One region of the Actinoplanes sp. G11-F43 genome, then DNA from elsewhere that is predicted to be linked to it. Evidence: riboswitches for the same ligand, from Rfam matches in the RefSeq annotation. Region 1 holds a riboswitch; each other region holds the start of a gene.
The links. Region 1 has a riboswitch for cyclic di-AMP ahead of ACQ0O7_RS08105 (coiled-coil domain-containing protein). Riboswitches for the same ligand answer to the same signal wherever they lie in the genome.
Positions count from the first base shown of each region.

Region 2: it holds a riboswitch for cyclic di-AMP, as region 1 does, so the genes downstream of both, ACQ0O7_RS01390 (C40 family peptidase) here and ACQ0O7_RS08105 (coiled-coil domain-containing protein) in region 1, are expected to answer to the same signal.
Region 3: it holds a riboswitch for cyclic di-AMP, as region 1 does, so the genes downstream of both, ACQ0O7_RS03940 (transglycosylase family protein) here and ACQ0O7_RS08105 (coiled-coil domain-containing protein) in region 1, are expected to answer to the same signal.

Region 1 is NZ_JBNZCE010000006.1:160,072-166,091, forward strand. Features, by position in the region: gene ACQ0O7_RS08095 (glycoside hydrolase family 65 protein) at 1-2,267, shown strand, start outside; gene ACQ0O7_RS08100 (coiled-coil domain-containing protein) at 2,331-3,365, opposite strand; cyclic di-AMP (ydaO/yuaA leader) riboswitch at 3,370-3,502, opposite strand; cyclic di-AMP (ydaO/yuaA leader) riboswitch at 3,710-3,847, shown strand; gene ACQ0O7_RS08105 (coiled-coil domain-containing protein) at 3,846-4,886, shown strand; gene ACQ0O7_RS08110 (ABC transporter ATP-binding protein) at 4,915-5,685, opposite strand; gene ACQ0O7_RS08115 (ABC transporter permease) at 5,678-6,020, opposite strand, start outside.
Region 2 is NZ_JBNZCE010000002.1:112,076-118,095, forward strand. Features, by position in the region: gene ACQ0O7_RS01375 (TVP38/TMEM64 family protein) at 41-736, opposite strand; gene ACQ0O7_RS01380 (type 1 glutamine amidotransferase) at 773-1,486, opposite strand; gene ACQ0O7_RS01385 (MurT ligase domain-containing protein) at 1,476-2,696, opposite strand; cyclic di-AMP (ydaO/yuaA leader) riboswitch at 3,065-3,257, shown strand; gene ACQ0O7_RS01390 (C40 family peptidase) at 3,297-4,082, shown strand; gene mraZ (division/cell wall cluster transcriptional repressor MraZ) at 4,663-5,094, shown strand; gene rsmH (16S rRNA (cytosine(1402)-N(4))-methyltransferase RsmH) at 5,241-6,020, shown strand, end outside.
Region 3 is NZ_JBNZCE010000004.1:34,117-40,136, reverse strand. Features, by position in the region: gene ACQ0O7_RS03950 (ExeM/NucH family extracellular endonuclease) at 1-1,624, opposite strand, end outside; tRNA gene ACQ0O7_RS03945 (tRNA-Arg) at 2,023-2,098, shown strand; gene ACQ0O7_RS03940 (transglycosylase family protein) at 2,147-2,692, opposite strand; cyclic di-AMP (ydaO/yuaA leader) riboswitch at 2,693-2,866, opposite strand; gene ACQ0O7_RS03935 (saccharopine dehydrogenase family protein) at 3,013-4,239, shown strand; gene ACQ0O7_RS03930 (GNAT family N-acetyltransferase) at 4,332-4,937, shown strand; gene ACQ0O7_RS03925 (DNA glycosylase AlkZ-like family protein) at 4,952-6,020, shown strand, end outside.

The DNA.
Region 1 (6,020 bases):
TCTCGAACGGGCACATCGGGATACGCGGAAACCTGGACGAGGGCGAGCCGCACGGCCTGCCCGGGAGCTACCTGAACTCGTTCTACGAGCTGCGGCCGCTGCCGCACGCCGAGGGCGGGTACGGGTTCCCGGAGTCCGGCCAGACCATGGTGAACGTCACGAACGCCAAGCTCATGCGCCTGCTGGTGAACGACGAGCCGTTCGACGTCCGGTACGGCGAGCTGCGCTCCCACGAGCGCTGCCTGGACCTGCGCAAGGGCGTCCTGGAACGGGTCGTCGAGTGGGTGTCGCCGTCCGGGCAGGGCGTGCGGGTGCGCACCATCCGCCTGGTCTCCTTCACCCAGCGCGCCGTGGTGGCCTTCCTCTACGAGGTGGAGCCGCTGGACACCGCGGCCCGGCTGATCCTGCAGTCCGAGCTGGTGGCCAACGAGCAGCTGCCGCCGATGAGCAAGGACCCGCGGGTGGCCGCGGTGCTGGACCGGCCGCTGCAGGCCGAGGAGATGCTGGAGCAGCGCACCGGCGGCATCCTGGTGCACAAGACCAAGGCCAGCGATCTGCGGATGGCCGCGGCGATGGAGCACCTGGTGGAGACGCCGGGCCGGCACGCCATCACCACCGAGGGCCACCCGGACTGGCTGCGCACCACGGTGGCCTGCCGGCTGGAGCCCGGCCAGACGCTGCGGGTGGTCAAGCTGGCCGCCTACGGCTGGTCCAGCATGCGCTCGCTGCCGGCCCTGCGCGACCAGGTCGGCGCGGCTCTGGCCAGCGCCCGGCTGGACGGCTGGGACGGCCTGGTCCAGCAGCAGGAGGACTACCTGGACGCGTTCTGGGACCACTCCGACGTCAAGGTCGAGGGTGACCCGGAGGTCCAGCAGGCGGTCCGCTTCGGCCTCTTCCACACGTTGCAGGCCGGCGCCCGGGCCGAGCAGCGCCCGATCGGCTCCAAGGGCCTGACCGGACCGGGGTACGACGGCCACACCTTCTGGGACGCCGAGACCTTCGTGCTGCCCGCCCTGACCTACACCCAGCCGTCCGCGGCGGCCGACGTGCTGCGCTGGCGGCACTCGACCCTGGACCTGGCCCGGGAGCGGGCGCAGACGCTCGGTCTGCAGGGCGCGGCGTTCCCGTGGCGGACCATCCGCGGTCAGGAGTGCTCCGGGTACTGGCCGGCCGGCACCGCGGGCTTCCACATCGCCGCCGACATCGCCGACGCGGTCCGCCGGTACGTGCAGGCCACCGGCGACTACGACTTCGAGCGTGAGGTCGGCCTGGAGCTGCTGGTGGAGACCGCGCGGCTGTGGCGTTCGCTGGGGCACCACGACCGGCACGGGCGCTTCCACATCGACGGTGTCACCGGTCCGGACGAGTACACCGCCATCGTGAACGACAACATCTACACCAACCTGATGGCGCAGCAGAACCTGATGACCGCGGTCGAGGCCTGCAAGCGGCATCCGGACCTGGCCCGCAAGCTGGGTGTGGACGACGAGGAGACGGCGTCGTGGCGGGACGCGGCGGCTGCCGTGCACCTGCCGTACGACAAGGAACTGGGTGTGCACCAGCAGTGCGAGGGCTTCACCCGGCTGCAGGAGTGGGACTTCGAGAACACCCCGCCGGAGGGGTACCCGCTGCTGCTCAACTACCCGTACTTCGACCTGTACCGCAAGCAGGTCATCAAGCAGGCCGACATCGTGATGGCGATGTACATCCGGGGTGACGCGTTCACGCCGGAGGAGAAGGTGCGCAACTTCGCCTACTACGACGCCCGGACCGTCCGGGACTCGTCGCTGTCCGCCTGCATCCAGGCCGTCCTGGCGGCCGAGACCGGGCACCTGGAGCTGGCCCACGACTATCTGGGCGAGGCCGCCCTGATGGACCTGCACGACCTGCACCAGAACGCGCGGGACGGCGTGCACGTGGCGTCGCTGGCCGGCACCTGGATCTCGCTGGTCGCCGGGCTGGGCGGCATGCGGGACTTCAACGGCCAGCTCAGCTTCGCGCCGCGGCTGCCCAGCCGGATCAACAACCTGGAGTTCTCGCTGCTCTGGCGGGAGCTGCGGCTGCGGGTGAGCGTCACTGCGGACGAGGTGACCTACTCGCTGCGCAACGGTGGCGGGCAGGCCCGGCTGACCCTGCTGCACCACGGTAAGGAGATCGAGGTCACCCAGGTCCGCCCGGTGACCATGCCGATCCCCGCCGCGGTGCCGGCCGGCCCGGCGCCGGTCCAGCCGCACGGCCGGGCCCCGGTCCGCCGCGCGGTGCACTGACCGACCACAAGGAAAACGCCCCCGCTCTCGTGGAAGAGGGCGGGGGCGCTTTTCTACGTGTCGTTACAGCATGGAGACGTGTACGTGGTCGGTGTGATCACTGACACCGTGGTACGCCTTCCAGCCCGACGCCGGGAACCAGATCTGCTTGTACCAGATCACGTAGTAGATCCCGAGTGCGTCGGCGTTCCGTACCAGGAACGCGGTGAGGTTGTTGCCGTACTTCATCTCCTTGGTGCTGTCCGCCGAGGAGAATCCGCTCTTCTGCAACGACCAGTCACAGGCCCGGCCCTTGGGGTGCTCGAACGGCCCGCCGGTGCGGAAGCACCCGACGAACATGTCGAAGCCGGCCTTCTTGGTCTCTTTGTACATGTTCAGCGTGCGCTTGGTGATGCAACCGCTGGTGGTGGGGTCCTTCTCGGTGCATCCCTCGGCGGAGAAGCCCCCGCTGGAGTTGCGCGGCGCGGCCTTCGCCTTGTCCGACTTGGCGTCCACCAGGCCCTGGTTGACGGTCTGGTTGATGCCGGTGCTGGCGCCGACCAGGTCGAGCTGCTTCTCGGCCGATTCCTTCTGCTTCGCCAGGACGTCGAGCTGCTGCTTCTCGTTCTTGAGTTCGGCGTCGAGAGCCGCCTTCTTGCTGGTGACCTCTTCGATCACCGCGTTGAGCTCGCTCAGCTTCTTGTCGTGCAGCGTGTTGATCTCCTCGAGCGAGACCGCCTTGCTCAGGAAGTCGTCCGAGGAGCTGCTGTCCAGCAGGAAGGTGACGGTGCTCAGGTTGCCGGTCAGGTACTGCTGACGGGCGATCGAGTTGACCTCGGGGATCAGCACGTCCCGGCGGGACTCGGCCGCCTTGATCTCGCCGGCCAGCTTCTTCTGGTTCTTGGTGGAGGCGGCCACGGCCGCCTTCGCGGAGACGAAACGCCGGTTGGTCGACTCCATCAGGCTCGACATGAGCCCGTCCGACTTCGTCTCCGAAGACGGCGCCGGGTTCTCGTCACCGGGTTCCGCGGACGCGGGCGAGGCCGGTGCCAGGAGCATCGCGGCGGTCACCAGCGGTGCCAGGGCAAGTATCAGCCACCGGCGGGGACTTGCTGTCATCAACAGTTCCTTCCGTGACTCCGCCGACCGAGTTAGCTGACGGGTTCGGGACGGAAGCAATCCCTACCGCAACTGCGGATACACCCCAGTGACCTGGTTCCCCGGTTCGTCTCGCGACGATTGGGCGGTGGCCTGCCGGCAACTCGGGGGCGGTGCCGTCCTGGCAGGACCGGCGGCCAGTTTACCCGAGATATCGCCATGGATCAGGCCCCGGTGAGGGCCAATGCCGTTACTGTCCACTGACTATCCGTAATTGCTGTCACGGCGTGTATCGGGGCAAATGCAACGCGTACCAGAACTGTCGATACTTGGATCGAGTGGGTATGGTCGTGGCGGTTCCCGCGCGGGAACCGCCGCCTAATCGTCATCAATGACGAGCCGGGGATCCATTTGTTCTCCGGGGTGAATCCGCGCACAGCGGTAGGGATTTCCTTCGTCCCGAACCCGTCAGCTAACCCGGTCGGCGGCCGACGGAAGGAAATGCCTGTGCAGCAGAACACTGCGCGGCGATTAGCGGCATTGATGGCGCTGCTCGTCGCCGCGTGCGGACTGGCCTACGCCCCCACGGCGGCCTCCGCGGCCCCCATCCTCACCGCCCCCGGCGACTCCGGAGACGACGGCGAGGGCGGCTCCAAGTCCCTCATCGAGCAGCTCGAGAAGGCCTCCAGCGGCTACGTCAAGGCCCAGAAGAAGCTCAAGGCCTCCAAGGAGCAGCAGGTCAAGCTGGCCGCCGAGATCAAGCGGCTGGACGCCGAGGTGGGCCCCAAGCAGAAGACCCTCGACCTGCTGGCGACCCAGGCCTACACGGCCGGCCGCGCCGGGCCGATGGCCACCCTGCTCGGCTCCGACTCGGCCGAGGGCTTCCTCGGGCGGGCCGAGACCCTGGCGCTGGTGGCGACCGACCAGAACCGGGCGATCCAGGACATCAAGACCACCCTGGACACCCAGCAGAAGGCCAAGACGGCTCTCGACGTCACCATCAAGGACCAGAGCAAGCAGGTCACCGTGATGGCGAAGCAGAAGCAGAACGCCGAGGCCGCGCTGAAGAAGGCGAACCAGGGCGCCGCGGCGGGCAGTTCCTCCGACGGCGGTGGCAGTGCCTCCGCCCAGCCGGCTCCCGGCAATCTCGGGTCGGGTTGCACCGAGACCGACCCGACCGGCACCGGCGGCTGCCTCACCCCGCGCACCCTGCACGCGCTGAAGCAGGCCAAGTCCGCCGGGTTCACCCGATTCACCAAGTGCTGGCGCACCCAGAACAGCGGTGAGCACCCCAAGGGCCGGGCCTGTGACTTCTCCTCCGAGAAGGGCACCTTCGGCGGCGACGCCACCGGTGCGGACAAGCGCTATGGCGACAACCTGGCGAACTACTTCATCAACAACGCCGGCAAGCTCGATGTGCTCTACGTGATCTGGTACCGCCGGATCTGGCTACCGAGCAGTGGCTGGCGGGCCTACAGCGGGGCGGGCGGCGACCCGTCCAGCGACCACACCAACCACGTGCATCTGTCGATCGACGGCTGACCGCACGCGCCGGCGGCTACGAGGCCTATCACCTGCGGGTGTAGGCCTCGTACTCTTTCATCACGTCGGCGGTCGGGCCGTCGGCGCGGATCGTGCCGGCCTCCAGCCAGATGCACCTGTCGCAGGTGTCCCGGATCGACTGTTCGCTGTGGCTGACCAGGAACACCGTGCCCGCCTGGCCGCGCAGCTCACGGACCCGCTGCTCGCTGCGCTTGCGGAATTTGGCGTCGCCGGTGGCCAGCGCCTCGTCGATCAGCAGCACGTCGTGCTGCTTCGCGGCGGCGATGGAGAACCGCAGCCGGGCGCCCATGCCGGAGGAGTAGGTCCGCATCGGCAGCGACGAGAAGTCGCCCTTGTCGTTGATGCCGGAGAAGTCGATGATCTCCTGCTTCTTCGCCGCCACCTCGGCCGGCGACATGCCCATCGCCAGGCAGCCCAGCTCCACGTTGCGGTCGCCGGGCAGCTCGTTCATCAGGGCCGCGTTGACACCGAGCAGCGACGGCTGGCCGGACGCGTAGATCGCGCCCTTGGAGACCGGCAGCAGCCCGGCCACCGCGCGCAGCAGCGTCGACTTGCCGGAGCCGTTGGTGCCGATCAGGCCGATCGCCTCGCCCTTGTAGGCGATGAAGCTCACACCCTTGACCGCGTGCACCTCGCGGATGTTGCCGGCCTTCGCTCCGGTCACCAGCCGCTTGAAACTGGCCAGCGGGCTGGAGTTCGGGGCGGCGCCCTGCTGGACGCGGTAGATGATGTGGGCGTTGTCCGCGATGACGGTGGGGGTGCGCTCGCTGTCAGCCACGGCCGTAGCCCTTCTCTCCACGCCAGAAGTACACGTAACCACCGAGGCCGACGATCAGGCTCCAGATGGCCGCCTGGATCCACAGCACGGTGGGGGGATTGGCCAGCTCGACGTTCTCCAGCAGCGCGTGGCGGGCCAGCTCGATGAAGATGAGCAGCGGGTTCGCCTCGACCACCTGGAGCTGCCAGCCGCTCAGCACGTTCTGGAACATGGTGACCGGGTAGAGCACGGCCGACCCGTACAGCCAGAACCGCATGATGAACGGGATCAGCTGCTTGACGTCGCGGACCTTCGAGCCGTAGCGGGCCATGAACATGCCCAACCCGACGTTGAAG
Region 2 (6,020 bases), on a different contig from region 1:
TTGCGGTCGGGGGCCCCTGGGGCGTACCGGATGAAGAGGGTCAGGCGGGAACGGCGGCGGCCGCGGCGCGCCGGGAGGTGTGGCGCCAGCGCAGGATGATCGCGGTGGAGAGGACGAAGCTGAAGGCGGCCGGGACCAGGGTGACCAGGTTCATCTCGCCGGGGGCGACCACCGCGGCGCCGATCACGGCGTAGGTGATGGTGGACGGGATGGCGGCGATCGTGGTGCCCAGGATGTACCGCTTCTGGCAGACGCTGGTGGTGCCGTAGGCGTAGCCGACCAGGCCGAACGGGGCCAGCGGAAGGAACCGGACCAGCAGCACGGCGGCCAGGCCACGACGGTTCAGCCAGCCGTCCAGCCGGGCCAGACGGCTGCCGGCCCGGGCCTGGAGAGCGCCGCGGCCGGCCCAGCGGCCCGCGTAGTAGGTGGCGACCGCGGCGATCACCGCGGCGGCCAGCGCGGCCGCCATCCCGGGCGCGGCGCCCAGCAGCGCGCCGCAGGTCATCGTGATCAGGGTGCGCGGGACCAGCGCCGACAACAGCATGCCGCCCAGCACCGCCACCGCGACCACGGCGGCCGGGCCGAGCGACACCACCGTGTCACCGATCTCCCGCAGCGGCAGGACCGCCGCACCGACGGCGAGAGCGCCGACACCGAGCCCCAGCAGGGTGAAGCGGACAGCACGCCGCTTCCAGCCGGAGGAACTCGGCGCCGAGGCGTTCAGGTTGTCGGTCATACAGGCCTACCGCCCCATCGTCGTCGATTCAGGAAGTCATGCCGGGCTCGCCGCGGCCAGCCTCTCGTTGCGGAGTTTCTCGCTCCACGTGTCGTCGAGCGGCGTGAGCCTATCCGCGCCGGTGGACCATTTCAGGAGCAGATCGGCGATGGCTGGGTTGCGGGCCAGCGCCGGGCCGTGCGAATACGTCCCGAGGATCTTGCCGGCCCAGGCGCCCTCGGTCTGACCGTCGTTGCCGATGCCCGCGGTGACCCGGGCCAGCGGTGCGGCGTGCTGGCCGACGTGGGTGCGGCCGCCGTGGTTCTCAAAACCGGTCAGCGCCGGCAGCCCCAGCCGGGGGTCGATGTCGCCGCGCAGCTCGCCCACCGCCCGGGTCTCACCCCGGTCCGAGTGGACGTCGAGCAGGCCCAGCCCGGCGCACTTCGCCCCCTTGGCGAAGAACGAGTGACCGAGCAACTGGTAACCCGCGCAGATCGACAATACCGCGGCGCCCTGGTGGACCGCCTGGTGCAGACCGCCGTCGGCGAGCAGGCGCTGGGCGGCCAGCGCCTGCGGGCCGTCCTCGCCACCGCCGATCAGGTAGATGTCGGCCGAGTTGGGCATCCGCTGATCCGAGCGGACCTCGTAGGTCTCCACCGGGATGCCCCGGGCCGCCGCCCGGGCGGCCAGGATCAGCAGGTTGCCGCGGTCGCCGTAGGTCGAGAGCAGATCGGGGTAGATCCACACGATCCGCAGGGCCTCAGTTGACACGGTCCAACTCCGCTCGGATGTCCTGGAACGCCGTGTAGTTGGCGATCACTTCGAGACGGCCGGGCGGCACGGACCGGAGCGCCTCGTCGAAAGTCTGTACGTGCCGGAACTGCACCTGGTTCACCTGGAGGCGGACGGCCAGGTCGTACGCCCGGTCCCCGGTGATCAGCACCGGCCGGTCGCGCAGCGGGGAGAAGTCGACGTCCCAGAGCCACGACGTGTCCAGCCCGTCGGGGTCCCGGGCGTTGATCGAGAGCAGTGTCGGCGCCTGGTCGGCCATGTCGAAGGCCTCCAGCCAGCTCGCCGGGTTCTTCGCCAGCAGCAGCCGGATGTTGCGGCCGTCCTTGTCCACCTGGGCGTAGCGCCCGGCGATCGACGCCACCCCGGCGAGCGGGCGCAGCGCCTCGATCGGGCGGACCCCGAACTCGGCGGCGACGGCCAGCGCGGTGGCCGCGTTGCCCACGTTGACCCGGCCGGGCAGCTGCAGCTTGACCAGGTGCCAGTCACCGCGCGGGTCGATCACACCCTCGTCCTCGACCACCCACTGCGGGCGCGGCCGGCGCAGCGGGCAGCCGGTGCACCACCAGTCGCCCTGGGCGCGCTCGATCGGGTGGCCGCTCTCCGGGCAGACGAACGAGTCGTCCAGCCAGCGCTGGCCGGCGCTGAACCAGGTGGCCTGCGGGCTGCCGCTGGCCGCCCACACCACCAGCGGGTCGTCGCAGTTGGCGACCACCTTGATCTCCGGGTGGGAGGCGAGCTTGGTCTTCCACATCTGCGCCATCATCGCCACCTCCTTCGCCCGGTCCAGCTGGTCGCGGGAGAGGTTGAGCAGCGCCACCACCTTGGGCTTGGTCTGGTCGATGACCTGGGCCAGGTAGTGCTCGTCCACCTCCAGCACGGCGAACGGGGTGTGCCCCTCCTTGGCCAGCGCCGAGGTGTGGCCGGTCGGCATGTTGGCGCCGTAACCGTTGGTGGCGACCCGGCCGAGGACCCCGACGGCGGCCGCGGTGAAGCGGGTCGTGGTGGTCTTGCCGTTGGTGCCGGAGACCAGCGCGACGGCGCGTCCGGCCGCGAGGTGGGCGAGCAGGTCGGGGTCGATCTTGAGGCCGATCCAGCCACCGATCACCGAACCGTCGCCGCGGCCCGCGGCCCTGGAGAGCGCCGCAGCGGTCTTCGACACCGAGGTCGCGACCTTGGCGATGAGAGGCATTCCGTCCGTCACGCCAGCGAGGGTACCGGACTCGAAGGTTACGTCGCGTTGCCAGACCATCAAGATCACGGCCTATTCGGAGTTTTCCCCGGTCCGGGCTTTTCGGACGTGGTGCTCAACTAATTGTGTGTTCTGATTCACCCGTAACCTTCGACTGCTTGTAGTGAACCGATCACTTTGCGTCGCGGCATTTGTTTTCCGGAGCTTACAAATTGGACATGAGCTTTTGTGTCGATTACCTAGGGTGATCGTCCTCATGCTGACGATCATGGGCCGAGTCGGGTACCAAGGATCAGCCGGCAGCACACCGCCGCCGGCCGCACCGGATCGGTTCACGCCGAGCCCTGCCCCGGGCCGGACGGTGCGACACAGCAAGCAAGCCGACAACCAAGGCAATCGGGGGCAGGGACGGGGGACCCATTCGCGGTCTCTCCCCGCGACTCGCTTCACGGCGAGCCGCACCCAGGGAGAAACCTTGGGGTGAAGCCGCCCACCCGCGGCCGGGCAAGCCCTTCCGCCCGAACCCGACAGCTAACCTCGCAGGCGTGCCGGAGGGAAATCTCTACCGTGCACGAACACAGTTCGAGCCGTCGCCGCCGCATGCCCGCATTCGGCCCCGGCACCGTCGCACTGTCTCTGGGTCTCTGCCTCTGTGCCGGCCAGTTGATCGCCGCCTCGCCCGCCGCGGCCGCGTCGACCACCGCCGTCACCCCGGTCGCCGCCTCGTCGGCCGCCGCGAAGGTCACCCCCAAGCTGGCCGCCACGACCAGCACCCGGAACCTCAAATGGGGTTCCACCCTCAAGGTCACCGCCAAGGTGATCGACCCGGCCACCGGCAAGGTCGCCAAGGGCACCGTCCGTCTCCAGGGCTACAGCAACGGCGCGTGGCGCAACCTGGACAGCGGCAAGGTCGGCAGCAAAGCGGTCACGCTGACGGCCAAGCCCAAGAGCACCCTCTACGTCCGGACCGTCTTCACCGGCTCCGGGTACAACCAGAAGGTGACCTCCAAGGTCAAGGTCAAGGTCGTCGCCAGTGGCGCCAAGATCCTCGCCGAGGCCAAGAAGCACAAGGGCGCGCTCTACAAGTACGGCGCGTCCGGCCCGAAGCGCTTCGACTGCTCCGGCTTCACCAAGTACGTGTACAAGAAGGCCGCCGGCAAGAAGCTGCCGCACAAGGCCAACTCGCAGCAGAAGTACGGCAAGTCGGTCGCCAAGAAGAACAAGAAGGTCGGCGACCTGATCATCTTCCGTAACGGCTCGTACGGCTACCACGCCGGTATCTATGCCGGCAACGGATACATGTACGACTCGCCGAGCACCGGCAAGCGCGTCGGCAAGCACAAGATCTGGAGCAAGAACTACGTCGTGAAGCGGCTGGTCGCCTGACCGTCGCGCAGCGGCACGTAGTTGAGCACTGTCGCGCAGCGTCTCTAGTGGGGACTGTCGCGCAGCGTCTCTAGTGGGGACTGTCGCGCAGCGTCTCTAGTAAGTAAGGAATAGCAACGCCTTCTGTGGGGCGTGACCCGGGCGCGGGTCACGCCCCACAGGCATGTCCGGGGGCTGCTTCAACACCCCGATCGGGTACGCGCCCCGAGGGTCCTGTCTCGACCCTCCGGCACTCCACTTTCCTCCCCGGGGTCGCTCCACTTTCCTCCACCCGAGCGTGGGCCCGGACTTTTCCGGGGGACAAGTCGGGGGATTTGCGACCTGGAGCGCTCGATGTCGGAAACTGGACGGAGTGGATCATGGTCCGGGCCCCCATTCCCCTCCACCGCCGTTGAGCTGCGACAACGTCTGCGAAAACGGCTCGGGAGTGGACGCGTTCGGGTTGCAGGTGGAGGGAAGTGGAGTAGAGTGGAGCGCAGTGGCAGGGCGGAGGAGCGACGCCGGACCTGCCGGCCCGAGTTGACACGGCGGTCCACTCCCTCCGCGATGGAGCGGTCGCCACGGCAAAGGGTGGGGGCCGATGTTCCTCGGCACGCACACTCCGCGCCTCGACGAGAAGGGCCGGCTGATCCTTCCGGCTAAGTTCCGTGATGAGCTGGCGGGAGGTGTCGTGATCACGAAGGGGCAGGAGCGCTGTCTTTACGTGTTCCCGATGCCGGAGTTCCAGCGCATCGCCGGTCAGCTACGTGAGGCTCCGGTCACCAACAAGGCCGCTCGGGCTTATAGCCGGGTGTTCTTCGCGAGTGCCCACGATGAAGTGCCCGACAAGCAGGGCCGGGTGACGATTCCGGTCCATTTGCGGGAGTATGCCAGTCTTGGTCGCGATCTAGTGGTGATCGGTGCGAGCACCCGGGTCGAGATCTGGGACAAGCAGTCCTGGGACGACTACCTCTCGGCGAGCGAGGAAGACTTCGCCGACATCGAGGAGGGGGTGCTGCCCGGCGGACTGTAGGGCGTGGCACTCGGTGGGCCGTCGGTTCGGCCCGGAAGCCACTCTCGCCGTACCTCGAGATCTCCAGCCGCTCCCGCTCCTGGCGCCTCTTCCCCGGCGCCAGGCGCGTGTCCGGGCCGGTTCGCCGGCGCGGGTCATGAGAGCGGATGGGGATCTGGCGGTACGGACGGGCGACCGGGCCGGACAGCAACATGGAACAGACGAGTGAGACGCGAGCCGGTACGGCATGGGGGTTTGACATGGGGGAGCCGCGAGGCACACACGTGCCGGTGCTGCTCGAGCGCTGCTTGGAACTGCTCGATCCCGCCCTCAGGCTGCCGGGTGCCGTCCACGTCGACTTCACGCTGGGTCTGGGCGGGCACGCCGAGGCGGTTCTGCAGCGGTACCCGGATGTCGTCCTGATCGGACTGGACCGGGACACCGAGGCGCTGGAGCACGCACGGCACCGGCTGATCCGGTTCGGTGACCGGGCGCACCTGATGCACGCCGTCTACGACGAGCTGCCGCGGGTCCTCGCCGAGCTGGACGTTCCGGCGATCCACAGCGGCCTGTTCGATCTCGGGGTGTCGTCGTTGCAGCTGGACGAGGCGGACCGGGGTTTCGCGTACGCGCAGGACGCTCCGTTGGACATGCGGATGGACCAGTCCCGCGGCGTGACGGCCGAGGAGATCGTCAACTCGTACGAACCGGGTGATCTTGTTCGCGTTTTGCGGCAGTACGGCGAGGAGAAGTTCGCCTCGCGGATCGTCCAGTCGATCGTGCGGGAGCGGGCGAAGGGGCGGATCACCTCCACGGCACGACTGGCCGAGCTGGTGAAGGACGCCATCCCAGCCGCCGCGCGGCGAACGGGTGGAAATCCCGCCAAACGCACCTTCCAGGCACTACGCATTGAGGTCAACGCCGAGCTGGACGCCCTGGAAGGGGCT
Region 3 (6,020 bases), on a different contig from region 1:
GCACGTAGTCCCACACGCCCGCGCCGTCGACCGCGTTCAGCTCGCCGACCAGGGTCTTCAGCGCCAGCTGGGTCTCGACGGCCTCGAACCGGACCGAGTTCTCGATCTCCATCAGGGCGACCACGTCGGCGTCCAGGGCGCTGATCGCCGAGACGATCTTCGCTTCCTGCTTCTCCTTGGCCGCCTCGTTCGCCGCACCGCGCGCGTCGCCACCGAAGTGGACGAAGTAGTTCAGCACGTTGAAGCTGGCGACCTTGATGTCCCCGCCGACGTTGACCGGGGCGCTGGTCCGCGGGTTGGTCGCGGCGAACGTGGTGCCCGGGGCCGCCGGTTCGGCCGGCTGGAGGCGCCACTCGCTGAAACCGTAGGCCAGCACGCTCGGGCCGAACTTCTGGACCGAGTCACCGACCCGCAGCGGCTTGTCCTTGGCCATGTACGCCGGGGGCAGGCCGGCCTCGGCCAGGTTGGTGGTCCGGCCGTCGTCGACGAGGATCCGGCCGGCCTTGTTGGCGGCCTTGCGCTCCAGGGCGGCGGGGCTGCCGGGCCGGGCCACGTCGGTGGGGATCCGGGCCGGGGTGTCGCCGGCCGCGAGGACGACCTCGCCGTACCGGTTGGTGTTGTAGACCTCGGAGACCGTGAAGGTTCCGGCCGGGGCGACCAGCATGCCCTCGGCGGACTCCCGGGCCTCGTCGGACAGCGGCAGGGTCAGCGGGACCGGGGTGGGCAGGGTGGCGCCGGTGGCGCAGACCGCCACGTCGGCCTTCGCGCCGATGGTGATCTGGGTGAGCGAGTTGTACTCGCTGACCGTGCCGGCCACCTTGACCGTGTCACCGATGGCCACCGACGGGTGGTTGGCGGCGTTGTTGGTCAGGTAGACGAAGATCGCCTCGGAGGGGGTGCCCGCGGCGACCGGACGGTCCCCACCGCTGCCCGCCGTCTGGATGTAGATGCCGTTGTAGCCACCGGTGCGGTGGTCGGCGGTGACCACGCCCTCGACGGTGACCACCTGACCGGCCAGCGGCGTCGCCGAACCGGTGCCCTGCACCTGGGCGATCGTGTGGGTGACGGCGGTCTCGCAGCCGGCGCCGGGCTCGCCCGGCTCCTCCGGCTCCTCGGGGGTGGCCGGCGCGGTGTTGACCTTGCCGAAGCTGTTCGCCGCCGGCCCGGTCCACTTGCCGTCGATCTTCTGCAGTGAGTGGCCGGCCGGCGAGGAGCCGGTCTGGGCCACTCCGATGTCGACGCTGAGCCGGCCCGCGGCCGGGCCGTTCGTCGCGGTGAAGGTGCCCTCGTAGCTGATGAACTCGCTGACCGTGCCGTCCGGCTGCACCAGCGCGACGCCGTCCGGGTCACCGTTCTGCAGACCGTTGACCGGGTATTCGGTGACGACCACACCGGACGACGGGACCACACCGCTGAGCGTCGTGGTCGGGTTGTAGGTGACGCCGCCGGTCCCGTTGTAGAGGTAGATCTTCCAGCCACTCAGGTCATAGCCGACCGGGGCCTGGATCTCGATCGCCTCGCCGGTGTCGGCACCGGCGTTGTCGTAGTGGATCTCGCTGATGAACGGCACATCGGTGGCCGCGGAAACCGGGCCGGTGAGGCTGAGACCAAGCGCGGTCGCCATGACGGCAGCACCCAGCGCACGGAACCCGGCAGGGCTCGGTACGGGGATGGACCGTCCGGCGACACCCACGCTGCGTATGTAGGAACGCATCGAGGTGGACCCTCCGAACGAAGTAGATCCGCCGGAGCGTAGGTAGTTCGGGTGACGAAAGACAATCGGATAGGTAACGGAAAGGTCATGCCCTGCACATTGGAGTGAGGATTTTCCCGCCGTTCATTGTTCGCTTTTGTACGGTCGCCGAAATGTAGATCCACCGACACGCCCCGGAAAACTTCCCGCGCGGAATGGTATGCCGATGACGAAATCGGTCAACCGGCACGGATCGGCGGATCAGGCCACATCGAGTACGTCAACCTCCGGAGCCGAGCCGTCCTGGTACCCTCAGCACAGATCAGCATGGGCTCGTAGCTCAGTGGATAGAGCAACCGCCTCCTAAGCGGTAGGTCGCGCGTTCAAGTCGCGCCGGGCCCACCATGCGCGCACCGGCCGCCCCGCACTCGCGGAGCGGCCGGCCGGCTTCGCTCAGAGCTTCAGGCGCTGCCCCACCACCAGCCGGTGCGGGCTGCGCAGGGTGCCGGCGTTGGCCCGGTAGAGCGCCTTCCACCCACCCCGCACGTCGTACCGGTCGGCGATCCCGGCCAGGGTGTCGCCGCGGCGGACCACGTACGAGCCGTTCGAGGCCTTGCGGACGTGCGAGGTGCGCTTCTTGGCCCGGGAGGCGGGCTGGTAGCCGTGCCGGCGCCCGCAGGTCGGCCACGCGCCGATGCCCTGCCCGCGCAGCACCCGCTCGGCGATGCGGATCTGCTCCGACTTGCTGGCCCGGTTGGCGGTGCTGGCGTACCGGCCGCCGCCGTACGCCCGCCAGGTGCCATGGCTGAACTGCAGGCCGCCGTAGTAGCCGTTGCCGGTGTTGATGCGCCAGTTGCCACCGGATTCGCAGCGCGCGATCGCGTCCCAGTTGATGTCGGCGGGAACGGCCGAGGCCGGCCCGGACAGCACGGCGCTTCCGGCGACACACGCGATCGTCAGTCCGATGACGCGCTTCAACTGTGCACTTGTCTGAACCATGAGCTTTCTCCTCCACGCCTGCGAGGTCAGCTGTCGGGTTCGGGCAGAGGTGCCCGGCCGCGCGTGGCGGCTTCACCCCGAGGCGCCGTAGCGCCGAGGAACGTGTGGGTCCCCCGCTCCGTGCCTGTTTCGTGTAGATCCGCGACCGGCGGCAGGACTCGGCGTTACCGGTCGGCGGTGCCCGCGTGGTGCGGGCCGTCGCAATGGAGTTGTTGGTCACAAATTAGCTGCTTTGATCTTCCTTTGTGTGGATAACGTGCTGATCCCGGCGCGCCGCGCCGGGTACCCAACCCTCCACGGAGGGTGCACAATCGGCAGCCATGAGCGATCGACAGCGCGAGTTCGACGTGATCGTCTACGGTGCCTCGGGTTTCGTCGGAGCGCTGGTGGCGAAGCATCTGGCCGGCAGCGCCCCGGAGGGCACCCGGCTCGCGCTGGCCGGCCGGTCCGCGCAGCGACTGGAACGGCTCGGCCTGAAACTGCCCATCGTGGTCGCCGACGCGCACGACACCGGGGCCCTGACCACGATGGCCGCCCGGACCCGGGTGGTGGTGACCACCGTGGGGCCGTACGCGAAGTTCGGCCGGGCACTGGCCCGCGCCTGCGCCGAGACCGGCACCGACTACGTGGATCTGACCGGTGAGGTGCTGTTCGCCCGGGACAGCATCGACGACAACCATGAGACCGCCCGGCGCACCGGTGCACGGATCGTGCACTCCTGCGGCTTCGATTCGATCCCGTCCGATATCGGGGTGCACGTCCTGCATGAGCGGGTCCGCGCCGACGGCGCCGGCGAACTCACCGACACCACACTGGTCGTGACCAGCATGCGCGGCGGGATCAGCGGCGGCACCATCGACTCGATGCGGCACCAGATCGACGAGATGAAACGGGACCGGCGGCTGCGGCGGATCGGCGCCAGCCCGTACTCGCTGAGCCCCGACCGGGAGGCCGAACCCGACCTGGGCCGCCAGCCGGACATGCTCACCCTGCCCGGCTCCGCGGTGCACCCGACACTGCGCGGGCATCTGGCGCCGTTCGTGATGGCCTCCTACAACACCCGGGTGGTGCGCCGGAGCAACGCGCTGCGCGGGTGGGCGTACGGCCGCGGGTTCCGCTACCGCGAGGTGATGAGCGTCGGCACCTCCGCCGCCTCCCCGGTCCTCGCCCGGGCCACCAAGATCCTGATGACCGGCCTGGTCGTCGGCCTGACCGTGCCGCCGGTCCGGTTCGTGCTGGACCGGCTCCTGCCCGCCCCCGGCACCGGCCCGGACGAGGCCACCCGCCGCAATGGACACTTCACCGTGGACATCTTCGCCACCACCACGACCGGGGCGCGCTACCGCTCCCGGGTCCGGGCCGAAGGCGATCCCGGGTATGCCGCGACGGCTGTCATGCTCGGCGAATCCGCCCTGGCCCTGGCCCTGGACCGGGATCGTCTGCCGGAGTCCGACGGTGGGGTGCTGACCCCGGCCACCGGCATCGGCGACGCCCTCGTCGACCGGCTGCGCGCCGCCGGATTGGAGATCACCGCTGGTGAGGCCTAACCCGAAACGGCCGAAAGCGGTATCAAGGATCTGACCCGGATCGCATCGAAGACCACTAGCACTAAAGGTGCAATTACCGGCACGATTCAGGGGTGACCGTCAGCCCGCTGCCCTACCCGCTGAGGCTGACGGGGGACGGCATCGTCCTGCGCGAGTGGCGCTGGGAGGATCTCGACGATCTGGTGGCGCTGCTGGACGAGCCGGACATCGCCCGCTGGACACTGCGGCCGTCGCCGTTCGACGTGGAGGCCGGGCTGGCCTATCTGCGGCGTGCCCACCGGGGCCGGCTCGACGGCAGCCGGATCCAGCTCGCGATCACCACCGACGGCGGCCGGCCGCTCGGTGAGGTGCTGCTCTTCAACGTGCGGGCCGACGCCCACGAGGCCGAGCTGGGCTATCTGGTCGGCCTGCCCTTTCGCCGCCGCGGCCTGGCCTCGGCGGCACTCTCCCTGCTCACCGCGTTCGCGATGGACAACCTGCGGCTGCGCCGGCTGCTGCTGCGGATCGACCGGGGCAACACCGCGAGCACGTCGGTGGCCCGTCGCTGCGGGTACCGCCCGGCCGCCGAGCCGGCGATCCAGCAGACCGGGCCGTACGGTCCGGTGCACCTGGACACCTGGGAGTACGTGGAGGGGCGCGCCGACACCCGCGACGATCGCCGGAGGAACGTCGCCTCGCGGCGGTACGGTCGGCGGTGAGGGGGTGTCCGACCATGATCGAGGTGGATCGCGAGCGGGTGATGGCCTACCGGGTCGCCGCGCAGGGGCTGGCCGGACGCACCGGTGACCGGCCCGCCGACCTGCCGCTGCTCGACCTGGGTGTGCAGGAGTACACACCTGGCTCCCCCCACGTGGCCCTCGCCGCCCGGACCACCGCCGACGTCGGCGCCGACGACCGCCTGATCACCGTCTGGGCCGCCCGCGGCGCCCCGCACCTGCACCGGCGCGCCGACCTGCCGGCCCTGGTGGAGCAGCTGTGGCCGATCGGTGACGACGACGCGGCGGCCCGGATGCGGAGCGGGCAGATCCCGGACGCGCCCGCGCTGGGTGTCCGGGCGTTCACCGCGACCGCCGAGGCGTTCCGGGCCGTGGTCACCCGGCCCATTCCGCGCGGCGAGGCGAGCACGGAGGTGAGCCGGCGGGTTCCGGTCGAGGTGACGTACGACTGCGCGGCCTGCGCGGCCCGGCACGTGGCCGGCAACGTCTGGCAGCAGGCCGGCCTGGCCGGCGGGGTGGAGGTGATCTCCCGGGGCCGGGACGCGACGCTCGGCCCGATCCCCGGCGCGCCACCGATCCCGGCCGCGAACGCCGGCGCCGGCCGCCTGATCGAGACCTACCTGCGCTTCCTCGGCCCGGCCGGCCCGGGTGAGGTGGCGAAGTATCTGGGCACCACCGCCACGGTGCTCAAACGGGTGTGGCCGGCCGATCTGGCCGAGGTGCGGGTGGACGGCCGGCGGGCCTGGCTGCCGGCCGGTGCCACCGGTCTGCTGGAGTCGGCGCCGCGACCGGCCGGGGTGCGTTTCCTCCCGGCGATGGATCCGCTGCTCCAGGCCCGTGACCGGGACCTGCTGGTGCCCGCCAAGGACCGGCAGAAGCAGGTGTGGCGGATCCTCGGCAACCCGGGCGTGCTGCTGCTGGACGGCGAGATCGCCGGGGTGTGGCGGGCCGCCCTGAAGAGGGAACGGGTTGATCTGACCGTCTCTCCGTTCGCCCCGCTGACGCCCGCGCGGATCGGCGCGGTCGAGGCGGAGGCCGGCACGGTCGCCCGGGCCCGGGGTGTCA